2 linked regions of the Streptomyces ficellus genome follow. Each later gene encodes a partner of the first gene's protein in a complex. Links are inferred from orthologs where the notes say so. Each region holds a gene or a part of one and is shown on either strand. Other genes may lie near its edges. The genes, in order: secY and secG.

Evidence for each region.
Region 2: the proteins of secY (region 1) and secG are in contact, whole or in part, in a crystal structure (PDB 5AWW), measured with the Thermus thermophilus proteins. The link is inferred for Streptomyces ficellus from one-to-one orthologs. Residues at the interface, in WP_096411648.1 of Thermus thermophilus: Leu14, Gln16, Arg17, Phe20, Ile34, Pro35, Pro37, Ile72, Arg108, Arg109, Asn112, Gln113, Arg116, Ile117, Ile120, Pro145, Gly146, Trp147, Phe152, Phe155, Val156, Val159, Thr160, Val162, Ala163, Gly164, Ala166, Leu167, Trp170, Glu173; in WP_223903268.1 of Thermus thermophilus: Tyr5, Ile9, Tyr12, Leu13, Ala16, Leu19, Val20, Val23, Leu24, Gln26, Glu27, Pro28, Gln30, Gly31, Ala32, Asp34, Leu35, Met36, Gly37, Gly38, Ser39, Ala40, Asp41, Leu42, Phe43, Ala45, Arg46, Val48, Tyr53, Thr56.

Annotation. Positions count from the first base shown.
Region 1 is NZ_CP034279.1:2,958,152-2,973,471, reverse strand. What follows is about bases 12,053-14,891. They hold secY (preprotein translocase subunit SecY), read left to right. Parts: upstream 12,053-12,731; coding sequence 12,732-14,051; downstream 14,052-14,891. Other genes in these bases: map (type I methionyl aminopeptidase), read left to right, coding at 14,827-14,891; EIZ62_RS12780 (adenylate kinase), read left to right, coding at 14,051-14,710; rplO (50S ribosomal protein L15), read left to right, coding at 12,053-12,307. Outside these bases: EIZ62_RS12905 (TetR/AcrR family transcriptional regulator C-terminal domain-containing protein), read left to right, coding at 35-994; EIZ62_RS12900 (hypothetical protein), read left to right, coding at 1,034-2,146; rpsJ (30S ribosomal protein S10), read left to right, coding at 2,647-2,955; rplC (50S ribosomal protein L3), read left to right, coding at 2,969-3,613; rplD (50S ribosomal protein L4), read left to right, coding at 3,622-4,272; rplW (50S ribosomal protein L23), read left to right, coding at 4,272-4,589; rplB (50S ribosomal protein L2), read left to right, coding at 4,631-5,467; rpsS (30S ribosomal protein S19), read left to right, coding at 5,480-5,761; rplV (50S ribosomal protein L22), read left to right, coding at 5,804-6,151; rpsC (30S ribosomal protein S3), read left to right, coding at 6,151-6,984; rplP (50S ribosomal protein L16), read left to right, coding at 6,990-7,409; rpmC (50S ribosomal protein L29), read left to right, coding at 7,409-7,633; rpsQ (30S ribosomal protein S17), read left to right, coding at 7,633-7,917; rplN (50S ribosomal protein L14), read left to right, coding at 8,021-8,389; rplX (50S ribosomal protein L24), read left to right, coding at 8,392-8,715; rplE (50S ribosomal protein L5), read left to right, coding at 8,715-9,272; and 8 more genes. UniProt on the Bacillus subtilis protein: The central subunit of the protein translocation channel SecYEG. Consists of two halves formed by TMs 1-5 and 6-10.
Region 2 is NZ_CP034279.1:5,648,188-5,663,538, reverse strand. What follows is about bases 6,169-9,038. They hold secG (preprotein translocase subunit SecG), read right to left. Parts: upstream 7,784-9,038; coding sequence 7,553-7,783; downstream 6,169-7,552. Other genes in these bases: EIZ62_RS25250 (phosphoglycerate kinase), read right to left, coding at 8,749-9,038; tpiA (triose-phosphate isomerase), read right to left, coding at 7,966-8,742; EIZ62_RS25265 (RNA polymerase-binding protein RbpA), read right to left, coding at 7,107-7,442; pgi (glucose-6-phosphate isomerase), read right to left, coding at 6,169-6,935. Outside these bases: zwf (glucose-6-phosphate dehydrogenase), read left to right, coding at 1-1,265; glucose-6-phosphate dehydrogenase assembly protein OpcA, read left to right, coding at 1,262-2,317; pgl (6-phosphogluconolactonase), read left to right, coding at 2,314-3,096; EIZ62_RS25280 (PH domain-containing protein), read right to left, coding at 3,072-4,700; EIZ62_RS25275 (PH domain-containing protein), read right to left, coding at 4,778-5,278; more of pgi, read right to left, coding at 5,283-6,168; more of EIZ62_RS25250, read right to left, coding at 9,039-9,960; gap (type I glyceraldehyde-3-phosphate dehydrogenase), read right to left, coding at 10,081-11,085; EIZ62_RS25240 (M14 family metallopeptidase), read right to left, coding at 11,320-14,283; DNA-binding protein WhiA, read right to left, coding at 14,428-15,351. UniProt on the Bacillus subtilis protein: Involved in protein export. Participates in an early event of protein translocation.

The sequences.
Region 1 (15,320 bases):
GCCGTCGGCCCGGCGAAGGAGGCGGAAAAAAAACATGACGCGACCCCCCGGGGACCAGCCCCCCTACCTCCGCATCGCCGCCGACATCCGGCGGCGCATCACCGACGGCGACCTCCGCCCGGGCGACCGCGTCCCCTCCACCCGGCAGATCGCCCAGGAGTGGGGCGTGGCCCTCGCCACCGCCACCAAGGCGCTCACGGCGCTCCGCCTGGAGGGCGCCGTCGAGGCCCGCCCGCGCGTGGGCACCGTGGTCGCCGGAGCGCCCGGCGGGCAGGAGGCGCCCGCCGGGCGCGAGCGGGCCGCCACCGCCGCCGAACCGGAGCTCACCCGGGCCCGCGTGGTCCGGGCGGCCATCGAGATCGCCGACGCCGAAGGACTCGCCGCCCTCTCCATGCGCGGCATCGCCGCCCGCCTCGGCGTGGCCGCCATGTCCCCGTACCGGCACGTCGGCAGCAAGGACGAGCTCGTCGCCCTGATGGCGGACGCCGCGTACGGCGAGGTCGGGCACCCGGCCGAACCGCCGGAGGGCTGGCGGGGACGGATGGAGACCGGGGCGCGCGCCCTGTGGGAGGTGTGCCGGCGGCACCCGTGGGTCGCCCAGATCGGGCCGCTCAGCCGCCCGCTCGTGCTGCCGAACCTGATGGCGCACGGTGAATGGGTGCTCGGCGCGCTGGCGGACAGCGGCCTGGACGCCCGGACCCGGTTCGACATCCACTTGCTGATCTACACCTACGTCCAGGGCATCGCCGTCCACCTGGAGCGCGAGACCCAGGCCCTGGCCGCCACCGGCCTCACCGAGGACGAGTGGATGGCGGGCCAGGAGGCGGCGATGCGCGAGGTCGTCACCTCGGGGCGCTACCCGGCCCTCAGCCGCACCCTCATGGAGTTCGAGGACGGCTACGACCTCGACCTCGACGCCCTCTTCGAGTTCGGCCTCGGCCCCCTGCTCGACGGGATCGGGCGCATCGTCAACGGGGCGCCACGACCGGCGTGATCAAATATGCCCGTCATACGGACGACTGGGGTGGGGGCCATGGGCAGGGGCGCGGCGGAGGAACGGCCGGAGGACGGGTCGTCGGTGTCCGACGAGGAATGGGCGCGCTTCCTCCGCGAGGCGGGTGAGGGCCACGGGGCGGACGCGCCCAAGGAGCCGTCGGCCGACGAGCGGGAGCGGCGCGCCGGGCGCACCGCCCGCCCCGCGCAGCCCGAGGGCTGGCGCACCGGCCCGGCCTGGCGGGAGCCCGACGGCCGCGCCACCCGGCGCAGGCGCTGGACCGGCGCCCTCGGGGTGCTGCTGGCGGCGGGGCTCGTCGTCGTCGCCGTACGCCCCGAGCTGGTCACCGACCGGTTCGGCGGCACCGGCCACGCCGAGGCCACCGCGCCCCTGGCGGGCGCGGGCGCCGGTGACGTCCCCACGCTCAAGGAGCCCTTCCGGGGCTCGCCCGCCGCCGGCTGGGCGGACGGCGCCGACGGCATCGAGGTGCCCGGGGCGGAGGCCGTCGCCGGGATGACCAGGCAGCAGGTCGCCCAGGCGCTGGACAACACCAAGAAGCTTCTGGTCGCCGCCAACCTGGACCCGGCGACCCTCCGGGGCGAGCACCCCCGGGCCGCGCTGGACCTGCTGGACCCGCTGCAGCCGAGCGGCCGCGGCGCGCTGGAGAAGGCCCTGGCCGACCCCGGCCCGGACAGCGACCCCCTGTGGCTCTTCAGCCGCTTCGACCCCTCCGAGGTCGTTCCGGCGGGTGACGTGGTGAAGGTCCGGGGCACGCTGACGTACGGGAAGGGCGAGCGCGCCGGCGAGATGCGGGTGCACGCCGACTACACGTTCGTCTACCCGGTGGTGAAGGCGGCGCCCGGCTCCACGGAGGTCGCCCGGACCGTCGTGCGCCGCCAGATGACCCTCGCCCTGCACGACCCCGTGACGTTCCGCGCCACGCCCGGCAAGCTGTCGGTGCTGCGCATGGACGAGAGCGCCGGCAACGACGACTGCTCCCGCGCCCACGACGGCTTCCTGCACCCGCGGTTCACCTCGGACCTCCTGGCGGGCGAGGACGGCGGTGGCACCGGCAAGGCGTTCGACCCCTACGACCGCACCAAGCCGCTCGCCGAGCAGCCCGACTGGTGCGGCACGGTCAGCCGCACCTGACGGACGCGCCCGAAGGAGCCCGGAACCCGGGCCTCCGCGTGCCGTGGTTTGACGCGGGAGCCCGCCGGGGTAATCTCTTCGGCTCGATTGGCGTCGGCATGGCCCCGTATGGCAGACTGTCCGGGTTGCTCGGTTGAGTGCCGATGCTGCGCGCCTCCCGCCGGGAGGACCGGAAGCGAGTCCCACAGTACTCGTCGCCCCATGCGTTGTACCGAGAGGTGCAGGGGCGGACGTACGGGAATCTTCCGGGAAGTGTCAGCGGGGCGCCGACCAGGCACCCGGTGGGTGTTCCGCCCCCGACGCTCTTCACAGAGCACAGCGCGGTCCTCGGGCCCGCACCCCCTCAGCTGGGAAATCCTTCGGGAGAGCTACGTGGAGGGGATGCGACACGCCCGACCGCGTGGGTCGGAGGAGGAGCTGCGATTCCCAGGCCGTGAGGCCCAGGAGGAGCGGCCCGCCAGGTTCCAGAGCGTTACGAGAGACAGGACTACTGAGTAGCCATGGCGGGACAGAAGATCCGCATCCGGCTCAAGGCCTACGACCACGAGGTCATCGACTCGTCGGCGAAGAAGATCGTCGAGACGGTGACGCGCACTGGTGCGTCGGTCGCGGGCCCGGTGCCGCTGCCCACTGAGAAGAACGTGTACTGCGTCATCAAGTCGCCGCACAAGTACAAGGACTCGCGCGAGCACTTCGAGATGCGCACGCACAAGCGCCTCATCGACATCCTCGACCCCACGCCGAAGACGGTTGACTCGCTGATGCGTCTCGACCTGCCGGCCGGCGTCGACATCGAGATCAAGCTCTGAGGTGACGCGCGAGATGGCTAAGAACATTAAGGGCGTCCTGGGCGAGAAGCTCGGCATGACCCAGGTCTGGGACGAGAACAACCGGGTTGTCCCGGTCACCGTCGTCAAGGCCGGGCCCTGCGTCGTCACCCAGGTCCGCAGCAACGACACCGACGGCTACGAGTCGGTCCAGATCGCCTTCGGCGAGATCGACCCGCGCAAGGTGAACAAGCCCCTCAAGGGTCACTTCGCCAAGGCCGACGTCACCCCGCGCCGCCACCTGGTGGAGATCCGCACCGCTGACGCCTCCGAGTACACGCTCGGCCAGGAGATCACCGCTGAGGTCTTCGAGGCGGGCGTCAAGGTCGACGTCACCGGCAAGAGCAAGGGCAAGGGCTTCGCCGGTGTCATGAAGCGCCACAACTTCCGTGGCCTGGGCGCCGGACACGGTACCCAGCGCAAGCACCGCTCGCCCGGTTCCATCGGTGGCTGCGCCACCCCGGGCCGTGTGTTCAAGGGCCTCCGCATGGCGGGCCGCATGGGCAACGAGCGGGTCACCACCCAGAACCTGACCGTCCACGCCGTTGACGCGGAGAAGGGTCTGCTCCTGATCAAGGGTGCGGTTCCTGGTCCGAACGGCGGCCTCGTCCTGGTCCGTACCGCGGCCAAGGGGGCCTGAGGTAACCGATGAGCACCATTGACATCCTTTCGCCGGCAGGCGACAAGGCCGGGACCGTCGAGCTCCCCGCGGAGATCTTCGACGCCAAGACCAGCGTTCCGCTGATCCACCAGGTCGTCGTCGCCCAGCTGGCCGCTGCCCGTCAGGGCACGCACAAGACCAAGACCCGTGGCGAAGTCCGCGGTGGTGGCAAGAAGCCGTACCGCCAGAAGGGCACCGGCCGCGCCCGTCAGGGTTCGACCCGTGCGCCGCAGTTCGCCGGCGGTGGCGTGGTCCACGGCCCCGTGCCGCGTGACTACTCGCAGCGCACCCCGAAGAAGATGAAGGCCGCCGCCCTGCGCGGTGCCCTCTCGGACCGGGCGCGTCACTCCCGCATCCACGTCGTCACCGGCGTGGTCGAGGGCGAGGTCTCCACCAAGGCCGCCAAGACGCTGTTCGGCAAGATCTCGGAGCGCAAGAACCTGCTCCTGGTCGTCGAGCGCGCCGACGAGGCCGCGTGGCTGTCCGCCCGCAACCTGCCCCAGGTTCACATCCTGGAGCCGGGCCAGCTGAACACGTACGACGTGATCGTCTCCGACGACGTGGTCTTCACCAAGGCCGCCTTCGAGTCCTTCGTGTCTGGCCCCAAGGCCGATGACAACGAGGGGAGCGAGGCCTGATGGCCGAGATCACCAGCAAGACCTTCTCCGACCCGCGTGACGTTCTCGTCAAGCCGGTCGTCTCCGAGAAGAGCTACGCGCTGCTCGACGAGAACAAGTACACGTTCATCGTGGCGCCGACCGCGAACAAGACCCAGATCAAGCAGGCCGTCGAGTCGGTCTTCTCGGTCAAGGTCACGTCGGTGAACACGATCAACCGCCAGGGCAAGCGCAAGCGCACCCGCACCGGTTTCGGTAAGCGCGCCAACACCAAGCGCGCCATCGTGACCCTTGCTGAGGGCAACCGTATCGACATCTTCGGCGGTCCGACCGCCTGACGGCGGTCTGGATCGTCCGAATATCGGACGAGGACTGAGAAATGGGTATCCGCAAGTACAAGCCGACGACTCCGGGCCGTCGTGGCTCCAGCGTCGCCGACTTTGTCGAGATCACGCGGTCCACGCCGGAGAAGTCGCTGGTCCGCCCCCTGCACAGCAAGGGCGGCCGTAACAACACCGGTCGTGTGACCGTCCGTCACCAGGGCGGTGGCCACAAGCGCGCCTACCGCGTGATCGACTTCCGTCGTCACGACAAGGACGGCGTGCCGGCCAAGGTCGCTCACATCGAGTACGACCCCAACCGCACCGCGCGCATCGCGCTCCTCCACTACGTGGACGGCGAGAAGCGCTACATCATCGCTCCGCGTGGCCTGAACCAGGGCGACCGGGTCGAGAACGGCCCCGGCGCCGACATCAAGCCCGGCAACAACCTGGCCATCCGCAACATCCCGGTCGGTACCACGATCCACGCGATCGAGCTCCGTCCCGGCGGTGGCGCCAAGTTCGCCCGCTCCGCGGGTGCCTCCGTGCAGCTGCTCGCGAAGGAGGGCCAGATGGCCCACCTGCGCATGCCGTCCGGCGAGATCCGTCTCGTCGACGTCCGCTGCCGCGCCACGATCGGCGAGGTCGGCAACGCCGAGCAGTCGAACATCAACTGGGGCAAGGCCGGCCGCAAGCGCTGGCTGGGCGTCCGCCCGACCGTCCGCGGTGTGGCGATGAACCCGGTTGACCACCCGCACGGTGGTGGTGAGGGCAAGACCTCCGGTGGTCGCCACCCGGTCTCCCCGTGGGGTCAGAAGGAGGGTCGTACTCGTTCTCCCAAGAAGGCGAGCAACAAGTACATCGTCCGCCGCCGCAAGACGAACAAGAAGCGCTAGGAGCGGGTTTAGATGCCGCGCAGTCTCAAGAAGGGGCCCTTCGTCGACGACCACCTGATCAAGAAGGTGGATTCGCAGAACGAAGCCGGCACCAAGAACGTCATCAAGACCTGGTCCCGCCGCTCGATGATCGTCCCGGCCATGCTCGGCCACACGATCGCGGTGCACAACGGCAAGACCCACATCCCGGTGTTCGTCACCGAGTCGATGGTCGGCCACAAGCTCGGCGAGTTCTCGCCGACGCGCACCTTCCGGGGTCACGTCAAGGACGACCGGAAGTCGAAGCGCCGCTAAGGCGGGGTGGAATCGACTATGACTAACACCGAAGGGACAACCATGGAAGCCAGGGCCCAGGCGCGGTACATCCGCGTCACGCCCATGAAGGCCCGCCGCGTGGTGGACCTCATCCGTGGCATGGACGCCACGGAGGCTCAGGCGGTCCTGCGTTTCGCCCCGCAGGCCGCGAGCGTGCCGGTCGGCAAGGTGCTGGACAGCGCCATCGCCAACGCCGCGCACAACTACGACCACACGGACGCCTCTTCGCTGTACATCAGCGAGGCGTACGTCGACGAGGGCCCGACCCTGAAGCGGTTCCGTCCGCGTGCCCAGGGCCGTGCCTACCGGATCCGCAAGCGGACCAGCCACATCACCGTGGTCGTCAGCAGCAAGGAAGGAACCCGGTAATGGGCCAGAAGGTAAACCCGCACGGGTTCCGGCTCGGCATCACCACCGACTTCAAGTCGCGTTGGTACGCCGACAAGCTGTACAAGGACTACGTCAAGGAAGACGTCGCCATCCGTCGGATGATGACGTCCGGCATGGAGCGCGCCGGCATCTCGAAGGTGGAGATCGAGCGCACCCGTGACCGCGTGCGGGTGGACATCCACACCGCTCGTCCCGGCATCGTCATCGGCCGCCGTGGCGCCGAGGCCGACCGCATCCGCGGTGACCTCGAGAAGCTCACGGGCAAGCAGGTCCAGCTGAACATCCTCGAGGTCAAGAACCCCGAGGTCGACGCTCAGCTCGTGGCCCAGGCCGTGGCGGAGCAGCTGTCCTCCCGCGTCTCCTTCCGCCGTGCCATGCGCAAGAGCATGCAGTCGGCCATGAAGGCGGGCGCCAAGGGCATCAAGATCCAGTGTGGTGGCCGTCTCGGCGGCGCCGAGATGTCCCGCTCGGAGTTCTACCGCGAGGGTCGTGTGCCGCTGCACACGCTGCGCGCGAACGTCGAGTACGGCTTCTTCGAGGCCAAGACGACCTTCGGCCGCATCGGCGTGAAGGTCTGGATCTACAAGGGCGACGTCAAGAACATCGCCGAGGTCCGCGCCGAGAACGCTGCTGCCCGTGCGGGCAACCGCCCGGCCCGTGGTGGCGCTGACCGCCCGGCCGGCCGCGGTGGCCGCGGTGGCGAGCGTGGCGGACGCGGTCGCAAGCCGCAGCAGGCTCAGGCTGCCGAGGCCCCCAAGGCCGAGGCTCCCGCCGCCGCTCCGGCTGCTGAGAGCACCGGAACGGAGGCCTGACCGAAATGCTGATCCCCCGTAGGGTCAAGCACCGCAAGCAGCACCACCCCAAGCGCCGCGGTATGGCCAAGGGTGGTACGACGGTTGCGTTCGGCGAGTACGGCATCCAGGCCATGACTCCGGCGTACGTGACCAACCGCCAGATCGAGGCGGCTCGTATCGCGATGACCCGCCACATCAAGCGTGGCGGCAAGGTCTGGATCAACATCTACCCGGACCGCCCGCTGACGAAGAAGCCCGCCGAGACCCGCATGGGTTCCGGTAAGGGTTCCCCCGAGTGGTGGGTCGCGAACGTGCACCCGGGCCGGGTCATGTTCGAGCTGTCCTACCCGAACGAGAAGATTGCACGTGAGGCTCTGACTCGCGCGGCCCACAAGCTGCCGATGAAGTGCCGGATCGTCAAGCGCGAGGCAGGTGAAGCGTGATGTCGGCCGGTACCAAGGCGTCCGAGCTGCGCGAGCTGGGCAACGAGGAGCTTGTTGCCAAGCTCCGCGAGGCCAAGGAAGAGCTGTTCAACCTCCGCTTCCAGGCGGCGACCGGGCAGCTCGAGAACCACGGTCGGCTCAAGTCCGTCCGTAAGGACATCGCCCGGATCTACACCCTGATGCGCGAGCGTGAGCTGGGCATCGAGACGGTGGAGAGCGCCTGATGAGCGAGAACAACGTGACTGAAGAGAAGACCGCTCGCGGTTTCCGCAAGACCCGTGAGGGTCTGGTCGTCAGCGACAAGATGGACAAGACCGTCGTCGTCGCCGTCGAGGACCGCGTCAAGCACGCGCTGTACGGCAAGGTCATCCGCCGTACGAACAAGCTCAAGGCGCACGACGAGCAGAACGCCGCGGGTGTCGGCGACCGTGTCCTCCTGATGGAGACCCGGCCGCTGTCCGCGAGCAAGCGCTGGCGCGTCGTCGAGATCCTCGAGAAGGCCAAGTAATCGCTCGGGGGGTTTCCCCCGAGTTCGTTCCGCCAGGCTCGGCAGGGGCCGACCTCTCCGGAGGAGCCCCTGCCGGGAACCGGCAGACAATCAGGAGATAGACGTGATCCAGCAGGAGTCGCGACTGCGTGTCGCCGACAACACTGGTGCCAAGGAGATCCTTTGCATCCGTGTTCTCGGTGGTTCCGGTCGCCGCTACGCGGGCATCGGTGACGTCATCGTCGCCACCGTCAAGGACGCGATCCCCGGTGGCAACGTGAAGAAGGGTGACGTCGTCAAGGCGGTCATCGTTCGCACCGTCAAGGAGCGCCGCCGCCAGGACGGCTCGTACATCCGCTTCGACGAGAACGCCGCCGTCATTCTGAAGAACGACGGCGACCCTCGCGGCACCCGTATCTTCGGCCCCGTGGGCCGTGAGCTGCGCGAGAAGAAGTTCATGAAGATCATCTCGCTCGCGCCGGAGGTGCTGTAAGCATGAAGATCAAGAAGGGCGACCTGGTCCAGGTCATCACCGGTAAGGACAAGGGCAAGCAGGGCAAGGTCATCGCGGCCTTCCCCCGCGAGGACCGTGTCCTGGTCGAGGGTGTCAACCGGGTCAAGAAGCACACCAAGGCCGGTCAGACCGCTCGCGGTTCCCAGACCGGTGGCATCGTCACGACCGAGGCCCCCATCCACGTGAGCAACGTTCAGCTCGTCGTGGAGAAGGACGGCAACAAGGTCGTCACGCGCGTCGGTTACCGCTTCGACGACGAGGGCAACAAGATCCGCGTTGCCAAGCGGACGGGTGAGGACATCTGATGGCTACCACCACCACTCCGCGTCTCAAGACGAAGTACCGCGAGGAGATCGCGGGCAAGCTGCGTGAGGAGTTCTCGTACGAGAACGTCATGCAGGTTCCCGGCCTCGTCAAGATCGTGGTCAACATGGGTGTGGGCGACGCCGCCCGCGACTCCAAGCTGATCGAGGGTGCCATCAAGGACCTCACCACGATCACCGGTCAGAAGCCGGCCGTCACCAAGGCCCGCAAGTCCATCGCGCAGTTCAAGCTGCGTGAGGGCCAGCCGATCGGTGCCCACGTCACGCTCCGTGGCGACCGCATGTGGGAGTTCCTGGACCGCACCCTGTCGCTGGCGCTTCCGCGCATCCGCGACTTCCGCGGCCTGTCCCCCAAGCAGTTCGACGGCCGTGGCAACTACACCTTCGGTCTCACGGAGCAGGTCATGTTCCACGAGATCGACCAGGACAAGATCGACCGTGTCCGGGGTATGGACATCACCGTGGTGACCACGGCGACCAACGACGAAGAGGGCCGTGCGCTCCTCCGTCACCTCGGCTTCCCGTTCAAGGAGGCGTAAGCGAGATGGCGAAGAAGGCTCTCATCGCGAAGGCTGCCCGCAAGCCCAAGTTCGGCGTGCGCGCGTACACCCGCTGCCAGCGCTGCGGTCGTCCGCACTCCGTCTACCGCAAGTTCGGCCTGTGCCGCGTGTGCCTCCGTGAGATGGCTCACCGTGGCGAGCTGCCGGGCGTGACCAAGAGCTCCTGGTAATCCCCTTCATCAGGGATTCCGGAGTCTCTCGGTAAGCATCTGGTCGGCAGGAGCCCACACCCGCATGCCGTAGGCTTGTGGGGTTGGGCGCCTGCCGCCCGTACGACTTACTACGCCGTAGGTCCCCGCACCGCACCCGTCCCGCCCATGAGCGGGGAGAGGGATGGCGCATACAGGAAACCCCGGCGAGAGAGGCCGAAGGCCAATTCATGACCATGACTGATCCCATCGCAGACATGCTGACTCGTCTGCGTAACGCGAACTCGGCGTACCACGACTCCGTGACGATGCCGCACAGCAAGATCAAGTCTCACATCGCGGAAATCCTCCAGCAGGAGGGCTTCATCACGGGCTGGAAGGTCGAGGACGCCGAGGTCGGCAAGAACCTCGTCCTCGAGCTGAAGTTCGGTCCGAACCGTGAGCGCTCCATCGCGGGCATCAAGCGGATCTCGAAGCCCGGTCTGCGGGTTTACGCGAAGTCCACCAACCTGCCGAAGGTCCTCGGCGGTCTGGGCGTGGCGATCATCTCCACGTCCCACGGCCTCCTGACCGGCCAGCAGGCGCAGAAGAAGGGCGTGGGTGGGGAAGTCCTCGCCTACGTCTGGTAGTCGGGAACGGAGGAAAAGCCAATGTCGCGTATCGGCAAGCTCCCCATCACGGTTCCCGCCGGCGTGGACGTCACCATCGAGGGCCGCACGGTCACGGTGAAGGGTTCCAAGGGCACCCTGAGCCACACCGTCGCCGCGCCGATCGAGATCGTTAAGGGCGAGGACGGCGTTCTCAACGTCACCCGTCCGAACGACGAGCGTCAGAACAAGGCCCTTCACGGCCTGTCCCGCACGCTGGTGGCCAACATGATCACCGGTGTGACCAAGGGGTACACGAAGGCGCTCGAGATCAGCGGTGTCGGTTACCGCGTGGCCGCGAAGGGCTCCAACCTGGAGTTCCAGCTCGGCTACAGCCACCCGATCCTGGTGGAGGCCCCCGAGGGGATCTCCTTCAAGGTCGAGTCGCCGACCAAGTTCTCGGTCGAGGGCATCGACAAGCAGAAGGTCGGCGAGGTCGCCGCGAACATCCGCAAGCTTCGCAAGCCCGACCCCTACAAGGCCAAGGGCGTGAAGTACGCGGGTGAGGTCATCCGCCGCAAGGTCGGAAAGGCTGGTAAGTAAGCCATGGCATACGGCGTGAAGATTGCCAAGGGCAAGGCCTACAAGGGCGCTGCTCTGAAGCGTCGCCACATCCGCATCCGCAAGAAGATCGCGGGTACGACCGAGCGTCCGCGCCTGGTCGTCACGCGTTCCAACCGCGGCATCACCGCTCAGGTCATCGACGACATCGCGGGTCACACCCTCGCGTCGGCGTCCACCCTGGACGCGTCCATCCGCGGCGGCGAAGGCGACAAGTCGGCTAAGGCGAAGCAGGTCGGCCAGCTCGTGGCCGAGCGTGCCAAGGCTGCCGGCATCGAGGCTGTCGTGTTCGACCGTGGCGGCAACCAGTACGCCGGGCGCATCGCCGCCCTGGCGGACGCCGCCCGCGAAGCCGGGCTCAAGTTCTGAGCCGGTTCCGTAGCTCAGCGGAAAACGAAGAGAGGTAATTCCAATGGCTGGACCCCAGCGCCGCGGAAGCGGTGCCGGTGGCGGCGAGCGGCGGGACCGGAAGGGCCGTGACGGCGGCGCTGCTGCCGCCGAGAAGACCGCGTACGTTGAGCGCGTTGTCGCGATCAACCGCGTCGCCAAGGTTGTGAAGGGTGGTCGTCGCTTCAGCTTCACCGCGCTGGTCGTGGTGGGCGACGGTGACGGCACCGTGGGTGTCGGTTACGGCAAGGCCAAGGAGGTGCCGGCCGCCATCGCCAAGGGTGTGGAGGAGGCCAAGAAGCACTTCTTCAAGGTCCCCCGTATCCAGGGCACCATCCCGCACCCCATCCAGGGTGAGAAGGCCGCGGGCGTCGTCCTGCTCAAGCCTGCTTCCCCCGGTACCGGTGTGATCGCCGGTGGCCCGGTGCGCGCCGTTCTCGAGTGCGCCGGCGTCCACGACATCCTGTCGAAGTCCCTGGGCTCCGACAACGCGATCAACATCGTGCACGCGACCGTGGCGGCCCTCCAGGGTCTGCAGCGTCCCGAGGAGATCGCGGCCCGCCGTGGTCTGCCCCTCGAGGACGTCGCCCCCGCGGCTCTCCTGCGTGCGCGTGCAGGGGCGGGTGCGTAATGGCTCGCCTCAAGGTCACGCAGACGAAGTCGTACATCGGCAGCAAGCAGAACCACCGCGACACCCTGCGTTCCCTGGGCCTCAAGCGCCTGGGTGACGTGGTCGTCAAGGAGGACCGCCCCGAGTTCCGCGGAATGGTGCACACCGTCCGCCACCTCGTGACGGTCGAGGAGGTCGACTGACATGGCGGAGCAGAACCCGCTGAAGGTCCACAACCTCCGTCCCGCCCCGGGCGCCAAGACCGCCAAGACCCGTGTGGGTCGTGGTGAGGCGTCGAAGGGTAAGACGGCCGGTCGTGGTACCAAGGGCACCAAGGCCCGTTACCAGGTTCCGGAGCGCTTCGAGGGTGGGCAGATGCCCCTCCACATGCGTCTCCCGAAGCTGAAGGGCTTCAAGAACCCGTTCCGCACCGAGTACCAGGTCGTGAACCTGGACAAGCTCGCGGCCCTGTACCCGCAGGGTGGCGAGGTCACCGTTGCCGACCTGGTCGACAAGGGTGCCGTGCGCAAGAACAGCCTCGTCAAGGTCCTGGGCCAGGGCGAGATCTCCGTGGCGCTGCAGGTGACGGTCGACGCCGTCTCCGGCTCCGCCAAGGAGAAGATCACCGCCGCCGGCGGCACCGTCACCGAGCTCGTCTGAGCCTCGTCCTGACGGACACCGAACGGCAGAGAGCCTGGCCGGCGCCCCTCGTGGGCGTCGGCCAGGCTCTTTTTCGCCATGTCCGCCCTCGTCGTCCGCGCCGTCGTCCGCCCGTCGTCCGTTCCGTCGCCGCACGGCGTCTTTCGGACATCTTCACGAAGGCGCCACACGGTCCGGCATCAACTGCGGCCCTCGGTCGTTGCCCTGGGTGGGGGACCGGGTGACCGGTCGCCAAGGAGGGATCGGCCTTACCCGTGGTTGACGTGCCTCAGCGACGTTTCACGCGGGCGTGACGGCCGGGTATGGTAGCCGCTGTTAGTGTCCCGGCAGTCTGCCCCCGTGGCGTAAGGCTGCCGTGTTTGTATCTACTCACTTACCAAACCGTCACCCTCACGCGCGTAACGCGGGGGTCGCAGGAGGCACCGTGCTCACCGCGTTCGCCCGGGCGTTCAAGACGCCCGACCTGCGCAAGAAGCTGCTCTTCACGCTGGGCATCATCGTGATCTACCGGCTCGGGGCCCACATCCCCGTCCCCGGTGTCGACTACCAGTCCGTCCAGCAGTGCGTGGACGAGGCCAGCAAGGGCGGCAACAGCCTGCTGGGCCTGGTGAACCTGTTCAGCGGCGGGGCGCTTCTGCAGATCACCATCTTCGCGCTCGGCATCATGCCGTACATCACGGCGAGCATCATCCTGCAGCTGCTGACCGTCGTCATCCCGCGTCTGGAAGCCCTCAAGAAGGAGGGCCAGGCGGGTACGGCCAAGATCACGCAGTACACGCGGTACCTGACGATCGCCCTCGCGATCCTCCAGGGCACCGGCCTCGTGGCGACCGCCCGCACCGGCGCGCTGTTCAGCGGCTGCACGGTGGCCGGCCAGGTCGTCCCGGACCGCTCGATCTTCGTCACCATCCTGATGGTCATCACCATGACCGCGGGCACCGCCGTCGTCATGTGGCTCGGTGAGCTCGTCACCGACCGCGGCATCGGCAACGGCATGTCGATCCTGATGTTCATCTCGATCGCCGCCGGCTTCCCGGGCGCCCTGTGGGCCATCAAGGTCAGCGGCAAGCTCGCGCAGGGCTGGATCGAGTTCGGCACGGTCATCCTGATCGGCTTCGTGATGGTGGCCCTGGTGGTCTTCGTCGAGCAGGCCCAGCGCCGCATCCCGGTGCAGTACGCGAAGCGCATGATCGGCCGCAGGTCCTACGGCGGTACGTCCACGTACATCCCGCTCAAGGTGAACCAGGCAGGTGTGATTCCTGTCATCTTCGCCTCGTCGCTGCTCTACATCCCGGCCCTGATCGCGCAGTTCTCCAGCGGCACCTCCGGCTGGAAGACCTGGATCGAAGCCCACTTCGTCAAGGGTGACCACCCCTACTACATCACCGTCTACTTCCTGTTGATCGTCTTCTTCGCCTTCTTCTATGTGGCGATCTCGTTCAACCCCGAGGAAGTCGCGGACAACATGAAGAAGTATGGTGGCTTCATCCCGGGTATCCGGGCTGGTCGACCTACTGCTGAGTACTTGAGCTACGTGCTCAACCGGATCACCTGGCCGGGCTCGCTGTATCTGGGTCTGATCGCTCTTGTGCCGACGATGGCGTTGGCAGGCTTCGGTGGCGCCAATGCCAACTTCCCGTTCGGCGGGACGAGCATCCTCATCATCGTGGGTGTGGGGCTGGAGACCGTGAAGCAGATCGAGAGCCAGCTCCAGCAGCGCAATTACGAAGGGTTCCTCCGCTGATGCGAATCGTCCTCGTCGGACCGCCCGGTGCGGGCAAGGGAACGCAGGCCGCGTTCCTTGCCAAGAACCTGTCGATCCCGCACATCTCCACGGGCGACCTGTTCCGAGCCAACATCAGCCAGGGCACGGAGCTGGGGCTGAAGGCCAAGTCCTACATGGACGCCGGCGAGCTGGTGCCCGACGAGGTCACCATCGGCATGGCCAAGGACCGCATGGAGCACCCGGACGCCGTGAACGGCTTCCTGCTGGACGGCTTCCCCCGGAACGTGTCGCAGGCCGAGGCGCTCGACGTCATGCTCCGGGCCGGGAACATGAAGCTCGACGCGGTGCTCGACCTGGAGGTCCCCGAGGACGAGGTCGTGAAGCGGATCGCCGGCCGCCGGCTGTGCCGCAACAACGACAAGCACGTCTTCCACGTGACCTACACCCCGCCGAAGACCGAGGGCGTCTGCGACGTGTGCGGCGGCGAGCTGTACCAGCGCGGTGACGACTCCGAGGAGACGGTCCGCAGGCGGCTCGAGGTCTACCACACGCAGACCGAGCCGATCATCGACTACTACAAGGCCCAGGGCCTGGTGGTCACCATCTCCGCGCTCGGCAAGGTCGACGAGGTGACCGGCCGCGCGATGGCGGCGCTGCGGGGCGAGCAGGCCGCGTAGTACCCCGCCGGCTTCCGTACGACGGCCGCGGTGCCCTTCGGGGCGCCGCGGCCGCTGTCGTACCGCCGTATCGTTGTGAGGTCACCCCGTACTCCCTTGGAAAGGCGTCAGCCGTCATGGTGCAGATCAAGACTCCCGAGCAGATCGCGAAGATGCGCGAGGCGGGGCTGGTCGTCGCCGCCATCCACGCGGCGACGCGCGAGGCCGCGGTGCCGGGCGCGACGACGAAGGACCTGGACGAGGTCGCGCGGAAGGTGATCGCCGACCACGGGGCGAAGTCGAACTTCCTGGGGTACGGCGGCTTCCCCGCCACGATCTGCACGTCGGTGAACGAGGTCGTCGTCCACGGCATCCCCAGCGACGACGTCGTCCTGAAGGACGGCGACATCATCTCCATCGACTGCGGCGCGATCGTCGACGGCTGGCACGGTGACGCCGCCTACACGGCGTTCGTGGGCTCCGGTCACGCCCCGGAGCTGATCGAGCTCTCCCGGGTGACCGAGGAGTCGATGTGGGCGGGCATCGCCGCGATGCGCAACGGCAACCGGCTGATGGACATCTCCAGGGCGATCGAGTCCTACATCCGCCGCCAGCCGCGCCCGTCGACGGG
Region 2 (15,351 bases), 2.7 Mb from region 1 along the record:
GGGAGGAGGTGTGGCAGCAGCTCAGCCAGGGGATGCGGTTCGTCCAGGGCAACTTCGACGACAACGAGGCGTTCGAGACCCTGAAGAAGACGATGGAGGAGCTGGACCAGGCGCAGGGCACCGGCGGCAACTTCGCCTTCTACCTCTCCGTGCCGCCCAAGTTCTTCCCCCTCGTCGTCCAGCAGCTCAAGAAGCACGGGCTGGCCGACGAGAAGGGCGACGCCTGGCGGCGCGCGGTCATCGAGAAGCCGTTCGGGCACGACCTGACCTCCGCCAAGGAGCTCAACGAGATCGTCCACGAGGTCTTCTCGCCCGACCAGGTCTTCCGCATCGACCACTACCTGGGCAAGGAGACCGTCCAGAACATCCTGGCGCTGCGCTTCGCCAACACGCTCTTCGAACCGATCTGGAACCGGTCCTACGTGGACCACGTGCAGATCACCATGGCCGAGGACATCGGCATCGGCGGGCGCGCCGGGTACTACGACGGCATCGGCGCCGCCCGTGACGTCATCCAGAACCACCTCCTCCAGCTGCTCGCGCTGACCGCGATGGAGGAGCCGGCCTCCTTCGACGCGGACGCGCTCGCGGCCGAGAAGACCAAGGTGCTGGGCGCGGTGAGGCTGCCCAAGGACCTCGGCAAGTCCACCGTGCGCGGCCAGTACGCGGCCGGGTGGCAGGGCGGCGCGAAGGCCGTCGGCTACCTGGAGGAGGACGGCATCGACCCGCAGTCGAAGACCGACACCTACGCCGCGATCAAGCTGGGGATCGACAACCGCCGCTGGGCGGGCGTCCCCTTCTACCTGCGCACCGGCAAGCGGCTGGGCCGCCGCGTCACCGAGATCGCGGTCGTCTTCCAGCGCGCCCCGCACTCCCCCTTCGACCACACGGCGACCGAGGAACTGGGCCAGAACGCGCTGGTCATCCGGGTCCAGCCGGACGAGGGCGTGACGCTGCGGTTCGGCTCCAAGGTGCCCGGCACCTCGATGGAGGTCCGGGACGTCTCGATGGACTTCGCGTACGGCGAGTCCTTCACGGAGTCCAGCCCCGAGGCGTACGAGCGGCTGATCCTCGACGTCCTGCTCGGGGACGCCAACCTCTTCCCCCGCACGGAGGAGGTCGAGCTGTCCTGGCAGATCCTGGACCCGATCGAGCAGTTCTGGGACCGGCACGGCAAGCCCGCGCAGTACGAGTCCGGGACCTGGGGTCCGGTCGAGGCGGACGAGATGCTCGCACGAGACGGACGGAGCTGGCGCCGGCCATGAAGACCGACCTGACGGACACCACGTCCAGCAAGATCAACAAAGCCCTGGTGCTGGGGCGCCGCGCCATCGGCACACCCGCCATCGGCATGGTCCTCACCCTGGTCATCGTCACCGACGAGGAGAACGCCTACGACGCGCTGAAGGCCGCCAACGAGGCGTCCCGCGAGCACCCCTCGCGCACCCTGGTGGTCATCAAGCGCCCCTCGCGTTCGCCGCGCGACCGGGCCAACGCCCGCCTGGACGCCGAGGTGCGCCTCGGCGCCGACGCCTCGACCGGCGAGACGGTCGTGCTGCGGCTGTACGGCGAGGTCATCGACCACGCCCAGTCGGTGGTCCTGCCGCTGCTCCTCCCCGACGCCCCGGTGGTCGTCTGGTGGCCGGTGCAGGGCCCGACCGACCCGGCCAACGACCCGCTGGGCGCCCTCGGGCAGCGGCGCGTCACCGACAGTTACGCCTCCGAGCACCCGGTGCGGGACCTGACCGCGCGCGCCGCCGCCTACACGCCCGGCGACACCGACCTGTCCTGGACCCGGATCACCCCGTGGCGCTCGATGCTCGCGGCGGCCCTGGACCAGGTCACGTGCGAGGTCACCGCGGCCGAGGTGGAGGGCGAGGAGTTCAACCCGAGCGTCGAGCTGCTGGCCATGTGGCTGGCGGACCGGCTGAAGATCCCGGTCAAGCGCTCGGCCTCCGCGGGCCCCGGCCTGACCGCCGTACGCATGGAGACCACCTGCGGGCCCATCGTGCTGCACCGGCCGGACGCCACCCTGGCCACCCTGTGCATCGAGGGCCAGCCGGACCGGTCGGTCGCGCTCAAGCGCCGGGAGACCTCGGAGCTGATCGCCGAGGAGCTGCGGCGGCTCGACCCGGACGACACCTACGCCTCGGCGCTGCGCTACGGCGTGGACCGGCTCGGCGAGGCGGCACGGCCCGCCGGCGGCGGTGCGGCGGAACCGGACGAGCGGTCCGGCGAGGACCGGTCCGCCGAGGAGAAGCCGGCGGCGAAGAAGGCCGCGACAAAGTCCCCGGCCAAGAAGGCGGCGGCCAAGTGACCGGACCGGAGCTCGTCGTCCACCGCGACAAGGAGCTGATGGCCCGGGCCACCTCGGCCCGGCTGATCACGGCGATCGTGGACGCCCAGGCCGCGCGCGGCACCGCCTCGGTCGTCCTCACCGGCGGTCGCAACGGCAACGGCCTGCTGGCCGCGCTGGCTTCGGCGCCGGCCCGGGACGCGGTCGACTGGTCGCGCCTGGACCTGTGGTGGGGCGACGAGCGGTTCCTCCCGGAGGGCGACCCCGACCGGAACGACACCCAGGCGCGGGCGGCACTGCTCGACGGCGTTCCGCTCGACCCGGCGCGGGTGCACACCATGCCGGTGCTCGACGGCAGACACGGCAAGGACGTGGACGCCGCGGCCGACGCGTACGCGGCCGAACTGGCCGCCGCCGCGGGGCCGGACGACGAGGGCCCCGTCCCCGCGTTCGACGTCCTGATGCTGGGCGTCGGCCCGGACACGCACGTCGCCTCCCTGTTCCCGGAGCTTCCGGCGGTACGGGAGACGGAGCGCACGGTGGTCGGTGTGCACGGTGCGCCCAAGCCGCCGCCGACGCGGATCTCGCTGACGCTCCCGGCGATCCGGGCGGCGCGCGAGGTGTGGCTGCTCGCGGCGGGCGAGGACAAGGCACAGGCGGTGGCGGTCGCCCTGTCGGGCGCGGGCGAGATGCAGGCCCCGGCCGCCGGCGCGTACGGCACGTCGCGGACGCTGTGGCTGCTGGACGAGGCGGCCGCGGCGCGGCTGCCGGCCGCTCAGGAACGGCCGTCGGTTTCCTGACGCTTCGTCACGTCACGTTGTGGAGGGCCCGGTTCACCCGCTGACGCGGGGGTGCCGGGCCCTCGGCGCGTTCGGTCGGTGCCCGGTGCGTCGTCCGGTACCGAACCGGGGGCGCGCTCCAGGAACGGCTCCAGGAGCCCCGGTACGGCCGCCGCGGCGAACGTGAGCCCTTCGGACCGGTCCGCGTCGTGGACGTGGTACGCGCCCGCGCCCGCCGCCGTCGTGGCCGTCAGCGTCACGAGGCCCGCGCGGCGCTGGAAGTACGACTGCCGCACCGTCCAGCCGATGACGCCACCCCGCTGGAGGGCGACCGTGGCGCGGCGTACGGTGCCGGAGCGGGCGACCACGTAGTCACCGCTGGTCCCGTGGCCCAGGCTGCGGTAGGCGTCGAGGGCGAGGAGCACCGCGAGCGGCGGCAGCAGCAGGGCGCAGGCCACGGCGGCGTGGAGCAGCACTGTGCTGAGGGCGGCGCCGAGGACGGCGAGGACCAGGACCGGCACCGTCGCGGCGCCCACGGCCCACCTCAGCCGCCGGGCCCGGGCCGCGCGGGGGTGGGCGGTGAGCGGCGCGCCGGTCGGGGGGCCCGCCTCCCGGAGGACCTGTGCGGCGACGGCGTCCGCCAGCGGGCGGGGCGCGGGGGGCAGCAGCGTCTTGTGGTCGGCGTGCCGGTCGTCGCCCGCCGCGGCGAGCCCGGTGGCCACGGCGTCCACCCGGGCCGCGCCGCAGAGCCGCACGCCGAGCGGTTCGACCAGCTCCACTCCGCGCAGGCGCCGCTCCTCGATGGAGACGGAACGGGTGGTGAGCAGACCGCGCCGCACCCGGAGGGTGCCGCCGGGCTCGCGCTCCAGCCGGTAGTTCCACCACATCTCGACCCACAGGCCGAGGGCGCCGACGACGCCGGCGAGCAGGGCGGCGGCCGCGAGCGCGAGGACGACCCCTAGGACGGGGGTGTCCCGGAACCGGTCACCCACCCAGTCGATCACGTCGTCCTGGGCGCCGAACCACTCGCTGACCTGCATCAGACCGCCCGCCGCCGCGCCTCCGAGCAGCGGGGCGACGAACGACAGGGGCGCGTACCGGATCCAGCGGGGGTCCAGGGCGGCCAGCTCGCCGTCCGGGTGGGCGCGCCGGGCGGGCTCCGGGGGCCGGGCGAGCAGTTCACGCCGGAGCCGTTCGCCCTCCGCCCTGCTGACCGGGTGGAGCTCCAGCGTGGACTCGCCGCCCCCGGTGTGCTCGCCGGTGCCTATCCGGACCTTGACCAGGCCGAGGACGCGCAGCAGCGGGTGGGCCGTCAGGTCGACGCTGCGGATGCGTTCCCGCGCCAGCGACCGGCGCTTGACCAGCAGCAGTCCGCTGTGGAGCTCGGCACGCTCGGGCCCGATGCGGTACCGGGTGCGGGTCCAGCGGACGTACTCCAGCGCGGCGCCGCCCAGCACGAAGACCACCGCCGCGGCGAGCAGCAGCAGGGCGCGGGCGCCCCGCAGCGGCCCCTCCCGGAGCCAGGTGCCGCCGCTGAGGCCGAGCAGCACCGGCACACAGACGCCCCAGGCGACTCCGGCGGCGACGAGGGCGGTCACCAGGACGGCCCGCTTGTCGAGCCGCAGCCACCCGTCGTTGTGGGTGGTGTGCGTGGTGGTGCCGGGGGTGTCGGCGTCCCCGGCGCGGGGACCGGAGCCGCTGCTCACGTCGCGTCCCCGGGCGTGTCCCGGGTGATGCGGGTCAGCCGTTCGGCCAGGTCCGCGGCCAGCTCGTGGTCGAGGCCCTCGATGCGGACGGCGCCCTTGGAGGACGCGGTGGTCACGGTGACCGTGGCGAGGCGGAACGCCTGCTCCAGCGGCCCGCGCACGGTGTCGACCGTCTGGATCCGGGACATCGGCGCGATACGCCACTCCTGCCAGAACGCCCCCGTCCGGACGTAGACCGCCTCGTCGGTGACCTCCCACCGGTGGACCCTGAACCACCAGCGGGGGAGGAACGCGGCGCAGCCGAGCCCGGTCACGGCCAGGGCCGCGGCGGGCCCCCACAGCCAGGGCCTGGCCGGCTCGAGCAGCGCGCCGAGCACAGCCGGCACGAGCACGGGCACCCCGGTCAGCAGCAGCAGCCGCGTACGCCACCAGCCGACGGCCCGCTCGTTGAGCGCCCGGTCCGGCGGCCGCAGCCGCACCGCGTCCTCCCCCGTCATCCGGTCACCTGCCCCGGAGGGTCCGGTACCGGTCAGCCAGTGCGGCGGTCGAGCTGTCGAGCTGGTCGCCGCCCTCGCCCCGGGTCAGGACGGGCTCGATCTTCTTGGCGAGCACCTTGCCGAGTTCGACGCCCCACTGGTCGAAGGAGTCGATGTTCCAGACGGCGCCCTGGACGAACACCTTGTGCTCGTACAGCGCGATGAGCTGGCCGAGGACGGCAGGGGTCAGCTCGTCGGCGAGGATCGTGGTGGTGGGGTGGTTGCCGCGGAAGGTCTTGTGCGGCACCAGCTCCTCCGCCACACCCTCGGCACGGACCTCGTCGGGCGTCTTGCCGAAGGCCAGCGCCTGGGTCTGGGCGAAGAAGTTCGCCATCAGCAGGTCGTGCTGGGCGACCAGGCCGGGCCGCAGGTCGTCGACCGGCTTCGCGAAGCCGATGAAGTCGGCCGGGATGAGCTTGGTGCCCTGGTGGATCAACTGGTAGTACGCGTGCTGCCCGTTGGTGCCCGGCGTGCCCCAGACGACGGGGCCGGTCTGCCAGTCGACCGGGTTGCCGTCGCGGTCGACGGACTTGCCGTTGGACTCCATGTCGAGCTGCTGGAGGTAGGCGGTGAACTTCGACAGGTAGTGGCTGTAGGGCAGGACGGCGTGGGACTGGGCGTCGAAGAACGCCCCGTACCAGACGCCCAGCAGACCCAGCAGCAGTGGCGCGTTCTCCTCCGGCGGGGCCGTGCGGAAGTGCTCATCGACCAGGTGGAAGCCGTCGAGCATCTCCCGGAACCGCTCCGGCCCGATGGCGATCATCAGGGAGAGGCCGATGGCGGAGTCGTAGGAGTAGCGGCCGCCCACCCAGTCCCAGAACTCGAACATGTTGGCCGTGTCGATGCCGAAGTCCTCGACCTTGCCGGCGTTGGTCGACAGGGCGACGAAGTGCTTGGCGACGGCTTCCTGACCGGCCCTCAGCTCGGTGAGGAGCCAGTCGCGGGCGGAAGTGGCGTTGGTGATGGTCTCGATGGTGGTGAACGTCTTGGACGCGATGATGAACAGCGTCTCGGCCGCGTCCAGGTCGTGGATCGCCTCGTGCAGGTCGGCGCCGTCCACGTTGGAGACGAACCGGAAGGTCAGGTCCCGCCGGGTGTAGGCGCGCAGCGCCTCGTACGCCATCGCCGGGCCCAGATCGGAGCCGCCGATGCCGATGTTGACGACGTTCTTGATGGGACGGCCGGTGTGGCCGGTCCACTCGCCGGAGCGGATCCGCTCCGAGAACGCGGCCATCTTGTCGAGCACCGCGTGCACACCCGGCACCACGTTCTCGCCGTCGACCTCGACCACGGCCTCGCGGGGGGCGCGCAGCGCCGTGTGGAGGACCGCCCGGTTCTCGGTGGTGTTGATCTTGTCTCCGCGGAACATGGCGTCCCGCAGCTCCGCCACTCCGGTCGCGGCGGCCAGCTCGCGCAGCAGCCGCAGCGTCTCGTCCGTGACGAGTTGCTTGGAGTAGTCCAGATACAGGTCGCCGACCCGCAGCGTGTACGCGGTGCCGCGCGCCGGGTCGGCCGCGAACAGTTCACGCAAGTGCGTCTGCCCCAACTGCTCCCGGTGCTTGCCGAGCGCCGTCCACTCGGGCATCCGGTTGAGCCTGGTGCGGCTTGCTGCGTTCATCTCGGACATCAGCCCACTTTCTCGTGCCTGCCTGCTTGCCCCGCTGCCCTTCCAACCTAATTGATCTGCGGCGCCGGGGTGGCGAAGGCAAGCGCGGACCGAGCATCGGCGATGCCGCGCACAACACAGCGGGCCCTGCCGGTGGATTCCACCTACAGGGCCCTCGGTCGCTCAGATCTCGCCGCGGAGTTTGGCCAGCGCCTCGGCCAGGATCGCCTCGCCGTCCGCGTCGCTGCGCCGCTCCCGTACGTACGCGAGGTGCGTCTTGTACGGCTCGGTGCGCGGCGGGTCCGGCGGGTTGTCCCGGTCCTGGCCGGCCGGGAACCCGCACCGCGGGCAGTCCCAGGTGTCGGGGACCTGCGCGTCACTCGCGAAGCTCGGCTGCGTCTCGTGCCCGTTCGAGCACCAGAAGGAGATGCGGAGTCGCGGCGCGGACTCGCCCCGCTCGGCCTCCCCCATCGGCCCCGCGCCGACCCGGCTTCCCCGGATCGCGTTGCCACTTGCCACGGTTGTAACTCCCTGCGTGATGGTGCTCGAAGATGCCCCAGTCTACGTAAGGCCCAACGCGCGTCCAGTGATTGGAGTTACACCCCTTCCCGGGACGCGGAACCGAGACGTCAGTTGTCCAGCTTGATCAGGAGAGCAAGTACGACAATGCACGCGAACCACAGCAAACCGACGACCACGGTGATGCGGTCCAGGTTGCGCTCGGCGACGGAGGACCCGCCGACGGACGACTGCATGCCGCCACCGAACATGTCGGAGAGGCCGCCGCCCTTCCCCTTGTGCATCAGCACCAGCAGCATCAGCAGCGCGCTGAAGACGATGAGGGCGATCGAGAACCCCATAACCACGGCTGGACCCTACTTCCTGGCAATTCTCGGACTACACGGACTGTCGACACGACTGTCGGACGTCGGACGTCTGCGGACGACGGGGGCCCAGGCTCGCTCCTGGGGAAAGAGCCTCGGCCCCCGCAAGGGTACGACGATTCCGCCCTACCGCATACTCACCGGCAGGGGGACCCTACTCACTGGTCGCGGAACCGGACGATCTTGACGAACTCGTCCGCGTCCAGCGCCGCGCCGCCCACCAGGGCGCCGTCCACGTCGGGCTGCGCCATGATCGCGGCCACGTTCGAGGACTTCACGGAGCCGCCGTACTGGATGCGGACCTTGTCGGCCAGCTCCTTGGAGTACAGCTCGGCGAGCCGCCCGCGGATGGCCCCGCAGACCTCCTGGGCGTCCTCGGGTGTGGCGACCTCGCCGGTGCCGATGGCCCACACCGGCTCGTAGGCGATGACGATGGTCTCGGCCTCCTCGGCCGGGACGTCCTTCAGGCCGCCGTCGAGCTGGGCGAGCGTGTGGGAGACCTGCTCACCGGCCTTGCGGACGTCCAGGCCCTCGCCGACGCAGAGGATCGGGACCAGGCCGTTGCGGAAGGCCGCCTTCACCTTGGCGTTGCAGACCTCGTCGGACTCGCCGTGGTACTGCCGTCGCTCGGAGTGGCCGACGGCCACGTACGCGCACTTCAGCTTGGCCAGCATCACGCCGGAGATCTCACCGGTGTACGCGCCGGAGTCGTGCGCCGAGATGTCCTGGGCGCCGTACTTGATCTTCAGCTTGTCGCCGTCGACCAGGGTCTGGACGGACCGCAGGTCGGTGAAGGGTGCGAGGACGGCCACCTCGACGGCCTCGTAGTCCTTGTCGGTCAGGGCGAAGGCGAGCTTCTGGACGTGGGCGATGGCCTCGAGGTGGTTGAGGTTCATCTTCCAGTTGCCCGCCATCAGCGGGGTGCGGACGGTCATTGAGGGTCAGTCCTCCAGTGCGGCGAGGCCGGGAAGCGTCTTGCCTTCGAGGTACTCGAGGCTCGCGCCGCCGCCGGTCGAGATGTGGCCGAATGCGTTCTCGTCGAAGCCCAGGGTCCGGACGGCCGCGGCGGAGTCGCCACCGCCGACGACCGTGAAGGCCGGGGAGTCGACGAGCGCCTGGGCGACGGCCTTGGTGCCCTCGGCGTAGTCGGGGTGCTCGAAGACGCCCATGGGGCCGTTCCAGAAGACGGTGGCCGCGTCGGCGAGCTTCGATGCGTACAGCTTGCGGGTCTCGGGACCGATGTCCAGACCCTCCTGGTCGGCCGGGATCGCGTCGGCGGCGACCAGCGTCGGGTTGGCCGGGGCCTTCGTCTTCAGGTCCGGGAACTCGGCCGAGACCAGCACGTCGACGGGGAGCACGAACTCCACGCCCTTGGCCTCGGCGCGCGCCAGGTACTCCAGGCAGGCCGGGACCTGGTCCTCCTGGAGCAGCGAGATGCCGACCTCGTGGCCCTTGGCCTTGAGGAAGGTGTACGCCATGCCGCCGCCGATGAGGATGCGGTCGGCCTTGTCCAGCAGGTGGTCGATGACGCCGAGCTTGTCGGAGACCTTGGCTCCGCCGAGGACGACGACGTAGGGGCGCTTGACGTCGTCGGTGAGCTTCCTCAGGACGCCGACCTCGGTGGCGATGAGGTATCCGGCGTAGGCCGGCAGCAGGCGCGGCAGGTCGTACACGGAGGCGTGACCGCGGTGCACGGCACCGAAGCCGTCACCCACGTACACGTCGGCGAGGGCGGCGAGGCGGGCGGCGAACTCGGCGCGCTCGGCGTCGTCCTTCGACGTCTCGCCGGCGTTGAAGCGGAGGTTCTCCAGGACGGCGACCTGACCGTCGGCCAGGCCCTCGACGGCCGCGTGGGCCTCGGAGCCGATGGTGTCGCCGGCGAACGAGACGGGGCGGCCGAGCAGCTCGCCGAGGCGCGCGGCGGCGAACCGCAGCGTGAAGGCCGGGTCCGGGGCGCCCTTGGGGCGGCCGAGGTGCGAGGCCACGACGACCTTGGCACCGGCTTCGGTCAGCGCCTTGACGGTGGGCAGGACGGCGCGGATGCGGCCGTCGTCGGTGATGGTGGTGCCTTCCTGCGGCACGTTGAGGTCGGCGCGGACGAACACCCGCTTGCCTTCGACCCCTTGACGCAGAAGCTCGTCGATCGTCTTCATCTGTCCTCTTACTCCGTACTCCTTGGAAGATCGACGCAAGCGTCAGGGCCCGTGCAGCGCGGCGTTGCGCTGCCCGAGCCCTGCGCTCACATCGAAGTGCCTGCCCTGCTGCCCGGTTTCTTAGAGCTGGCCGCCGACGAAGACGGTGAGGTCGACGAGGCGGTTGGAGTAGCCCCACTCGTTGTCGTACCAGCCGACGACCTTGACCTGCTTGCCCTGGACCATCGTCAGCTGGGAGTCGAAGGTGCAGGAGGCCGGCCAGTTGACGATGTCCGAGGAGACGATCGGGTCCTCGGTGTACTCGAGGATGCCCTTGAGCTGGCCCTCGGCGGCCTTCTGGAAGGCGGTGTTGATCTCGTCCCTGGTGACCTCGCGGTCGAGCTCCAGGACCAGGTCGGTGACCGAGCCGGTCGGGACCGGGACGCGCATGGCGATGCCGTCGAGCTTGCCCTTGAGCTGCGGCAGGACCAGGGCGGTGGCCTTCGCGGCGCCCGTCGAGGTCGGGATGATGTTCTCCGCGGCGGCGCGGGCGCGGCGGAGGTCCTTGTGCGGGAAGTCCAGGATGCGCTGGTCGTTGGTGTACGCGTGGACCGTCGTCATCATGCCCTTGACGATGCCGAAGTTCTCGTCGAGGACCTTGGCCATCGGCGCCACGCAGTTGGTGGTGCAGGAGGCGTTGGAGATGACGTGGTGGTTGGCCGCGTCGTACTTGTCCTGGTTGACGCCCATGACGATGGTGATGTCCTCGTCGGTGGCCGGAGCCGAGATGAGGACCTTCTTGGCGCCACCGGCGATGTGCTTCTCGGCGTCGGCCTTCTTGGTGAAGATGCCGGTCGACTCGATGACGATGTCGACGCCCAGCTGACCCCACGGGATGTCGGCCGGGTTGCGCTCGGAGAGCACCTTGATGGTGTGGCCGTCGACCGTGATGGTGTCGGCGGTGTGGGTCACCTCGGCCTTGAGGCGGCCCAGGATGGTGTCGTACTTCAGCAGGTGGGCCGTGGTCGCAGTGTCACCCAGGTCGTTGACAGCCACGATCTCGATGTCTGCACCCTGCTCCAGCAGCGCGCGGAAGTAGTTACGACCGATGCGGCCAAAGCCGTTGATGCCTACGCGGATCGTCACGAACCGATCTCCTCGTTAGGTACGCCGGGTTTCGACGCCCGGCGAGTTGCTATTTGGGATGTCCCCGACCGCTTACGACCCTACCTCCCTCCAGGCGGCGGAGTGACATCTAGCGCACCCGGACGCGCCCGGTGGACCGGAACCCTGCCCTACTGGACAGTACGGTCCCCCGGGGCGTCCGGGCGGCTACCGAGCGTCAGCGGTGGTGTGCTCTTCGGAGCGGGCGTGCGCTCGTCAGCGCCTGGTCGCGGCCAGCGCCCCGCCCAGCAGCCGGCCGCGCTGCACCGGGTCGGTCACGTGCTCCAGTCCGAACCCGAGCAGCACGGTGTCGCGGGTGGTGACGGCCGCGTGGGAGCGGAACAGGGCGGGTGACCGGGCCCAGTCGCCGGCGTTGCCCGGGCTGCCCGCGGGCGGGCCGGGGACGGACCAGGTGCCGAGGGAGGTCTCGAACCCCTCGGTGTCCCGGACGGCACCGCCGACGACCAGTTCGGTGCCGTCGACGAAGGCGCCGGTCTCACCGGTCCCGGGGTCGGACACGTACGAGACGGACAGCTCGACCCGCTTGCCGGCGTAGGCGCTCAGGTCGAGCGACACCGGCTGCCAGCCACCCGAGGTGCCGGTGAAGGCGTGCCAGGCGCCGGTGGTGCCGGTGGCGGTGCAGCCGTCCTCGCCGAGCGTCAGGTAGTGCGCGAGGAAGGGGTGGCCGGCGAGGTAGTAGCCCTCGGCGCAGTCGGCCGGGACCGCGCTGGACGAGCGGCCCCCGGTGTCGGGCAGGGTCGTCCAGTCGTCCTGGCCGACGGTGCGGGCCTCGACGATCACGTGGTCGTACCCGGGCTCGGTGTCGTGGCTGAGCCGGAACGTCAGGGTGGGCCTCTCCGCCGCGGCGGTGCCGGCCAGGTCGACGGTCCGGGTCAGCCGCATCCAGGCGTTGTCGGCGTGCCGGGCGGCGGCGAAGGTCTCGCCCTCGTACGGCTCGAAGGGGGCCCGGACGCCGGGGTAGTCGCCCGCGGCGGCGCTGCGGAACTGCGGGAACGTGTCCGGGTCGAGGGTGTCGGAGGTGACGGTGTAGGCGCCGGCGCCGTCGAGCGGGTTGCCGGCCGCGTCCCCGAGGGGGGCGGCCGTGCCGGCGAAGCGGCCGGTGCCGCGGAAGGCGTCGGGGGACGCCATCCCGGAGCGGCGGTGGGCGCCGAGGTAGTACTGGGCGAAGTCGTTGGAGTCGGCGCGGCCGATGTCGACGAGTCCGCCGGACTGCTCACCGGCGTTGATCAGTTTGCCGCCCTCGTTGAGGTGGTCGCGCACGGCGAGCATGGTGGGGCCGGAGGGCCGTTCGGCGCCGGTGTACCAGACGACCGTGCGGAAGTGGCCGAGCACGCCGAGCGGGTGGGGCGTGCCCTGGGTGGCGACGTCCCACACGACTCCCCTGCGGCCGTTGTCCTTCAGCGCCTTGGTGTACGTGGCGCCGTGCCGGGCCGGTGCGGTGCCGCCCTCCTCGGCGAGCACCAGGACGTCGCCGCGGGGCCGCTCGGCGATGGTGTAGGTGAAGGGGGTGGACGTGACGCGCTTGCCGTCGCGGGTGCGGCCGGTGAACCAGACCTCGACGGTGTCGCCGGGTTCGCCGTCCTGGACCTCGGCGCGGTACTCGTCGTAGTAGAGGTTGTCCTCGCCGCCGTACGTCTCGCCGCCCTTCCAGGCCCTGAGGCGCTGGTCGTGGGTGCGGCCGCCGTTGACGCGGTACTTGAGCTCCTTGTCGCGCAGCGACTTGCGGGCGGTGACGGCGACTTCCTGGTCGGCGCCGTCGTACGCGTAGGAGGTGGTGAAGGCGTCGGGTACGAAGGCGGGGGCGGCGTTGCCCACGGGTGAGACCGGGTCGTCGGGGCGGGCGGCGGACTCGGCGACGGCGAGGGCGAACGGGACGTTCTTGGCGAACTCCTGCTGGATCAGCTTCTCGTCGTCGGGGAAGGTGAAGACGGACGCGCAGTCGGCCGGCTCCCAGGCGTCGTTCGGGTCGACGCGGGAGGCGGTGGCGCAGGTGGACATCTCCGGGGTGAACATCTGCATGCCGTTGACGTTCGCCGCGTGTCCGTCGGCCTCGCCGTTGGTGGTGTAGAGCTCGGAGGACACCTGCGGGCGGTAGCCGGGGACCGCGGACTTCTCGGGGGTGCCGGCCAGCGCCTTGAGGGCGACGTCGTCGGGGGTGTCGGTGGCGACCTGCCAGCCCACGCCGTACAGCAGGAGCTGGGCGGCGGAGTGGTAGTTGATCCCGTACTGGAAGCCGATCCGCTTCTGGAAGGCGTCGAGCGCCTTCGTCTCGGGCTCGGACATGGGGCCGGTGCCGCGGTAGGTCTCGTCGGCCGGGTCGGGCGACGAACCCTCGTCGTCGTAGCCCCACTTGTAGGAGAAGTTGCGGTTGAGGTCGACGCCGTCGCCGGGGGCGGTCCTCCCGTCGCCGTTGTTGTCGCGGAGGTTCTTGCGCCACTGGCGGTTGGCCGGGGAGGCGTGGGTGTGGTCGTAGCCGTCGGGGTTGGCGGAGAGGACGAACCACAGCTCGGTGGTGTCGACGATCTTCGTGATGCGGGGGTCCTGGCCGTACCCGGCGAGGTAGTGGTGGAGCAGGCGCCGGTTCATCTCGGGCGTGATCCACTCGCGGGCGTGCTGGTTGGAGACGTAGAGGGTGGCGGGCCTGGCGCCGTCCCTGGTCCGCTTGGCGTTCTTGCTGAGCTTGAGGGCGAGGATGTCCTGGCCCTTGACCGTCTTGCCGATGCTGACGACCTTGGTGAGGGCCGGGTGGGCCCGGGCGGTCGCCAGGATCTCCTCCTTGAGCCCGCCCTTGCCGCCGTACGGCCGGAACACGCCGTCGCCGGCGGCGGCGACGCGCTTCTCGGCGGCCCGGGTGAGATCGTGCCCGGTGACGCCGACGCCCCGGTCGCGCAGGGTCTCGGCCTGCCGTTCGGTGAGGTACAGCTCGACGGTGGCGGTGCCCTTCTCGGGCACCTGTTCGCTCAGCTCGTGGCCGTCGGCGCCCGCGTCGAGCAGGAGCGGGACCTGCTCCTTGGTCACCTCTGCGCGCCATACGGACAGGGTGCCGCCGCCTTCACCGGACCCGTCGTCCCGCTGCTCCGCCCCGGCGACGGGTGCCGCCACCAACCCGGTCATCAGCAGTGAAGCCGCGGCGAGGATCGATCTCGCTCTGCGTCTCATGTGCCCCCCTTGCTGTTGTCTGCCACGGAAGTGGACAGGCGCCAGGCTCGTGACACCTCATGATCATGTCAATACCGCCTCGGGCGGCCCGGCCGGACTCCGCCGCCGCCCGGGGCGGGGCGGCGGCGGGCACGACGAGAGGCCTCAGCCGACGAGGCCGTCGGCCATCTCCTCCGTCAGGTTGGACTCCGTGCCGGGGATCCCCAGGTCCTGGGCCCGCTTGTCGGCCATCGCCAGCAGGCGGCGGATACGGCCCGCGACCGCGTCCTTGGTCAGCGGCGGGTCGGCGAGCGCGCCCAGCTCCTCCAGGGACGCCTGCTTGTGCTCCATGCGCAGCCGGCCGGCCGCCGCCAGGTGCTCAGGCACCTCCTCGCCGAGGATCTCCAGGGCGCGCTGCACCCGGGCGCCGGCCGCCACCGCGGCCCGGGCCGACCGGCGGAGGTTGGCGTCGTCGAAGTTGGCCAGCCGGTTGGCCGTGGCACGGACCTCGCGGCGCATCCGCCGCTCCTCCCAGGCCAGCACCGAGTCGTGCGCGCCGAGCCGGGTCAGCAGGGCACCGATCGCGTCCCCGTCCCGCACCACCACGCGGTCCACGCCCCGGACCTCGCGGGCCTTGGCGGGGATGGAGAGCCGGCGGGCGGCGCCGACCAGCGCGAGCGCGGCCTCCGGGCCCGGGCAGGTGACCTCCAGGGACGAGGACCGGCCCGGCTCGGTCAGCGAACCGTGCGCCAGGAAGGCACCGCGCCAGGCGGCCTCCGCGTCACAGGTGGCCCCCGAGACGACCTGCGGCGGCAGGCCCCGGATGGGGCGGCCGCGGCCGTCCACCAGCCCGGTCTGGCGGGCCAGCTGGTCGCCGCCCGCCACCACCCGCACCACGAACCGCGAGCCGCGCCGCAGCCCGCCCGGCGCCATCACGATCAGCTCGGAACCGTGCCCGAAGATCTCCGCGATGTCCCGCTTCAGGCGGCGCGCCGCCATCGCGGTGTCCAGCTCCGCCTCGATCACGATCCGCCCGCTGACCAGGTGCAGCCCGCCGGCGAACCGCAGGATCGACGAGACCTCCGCCTT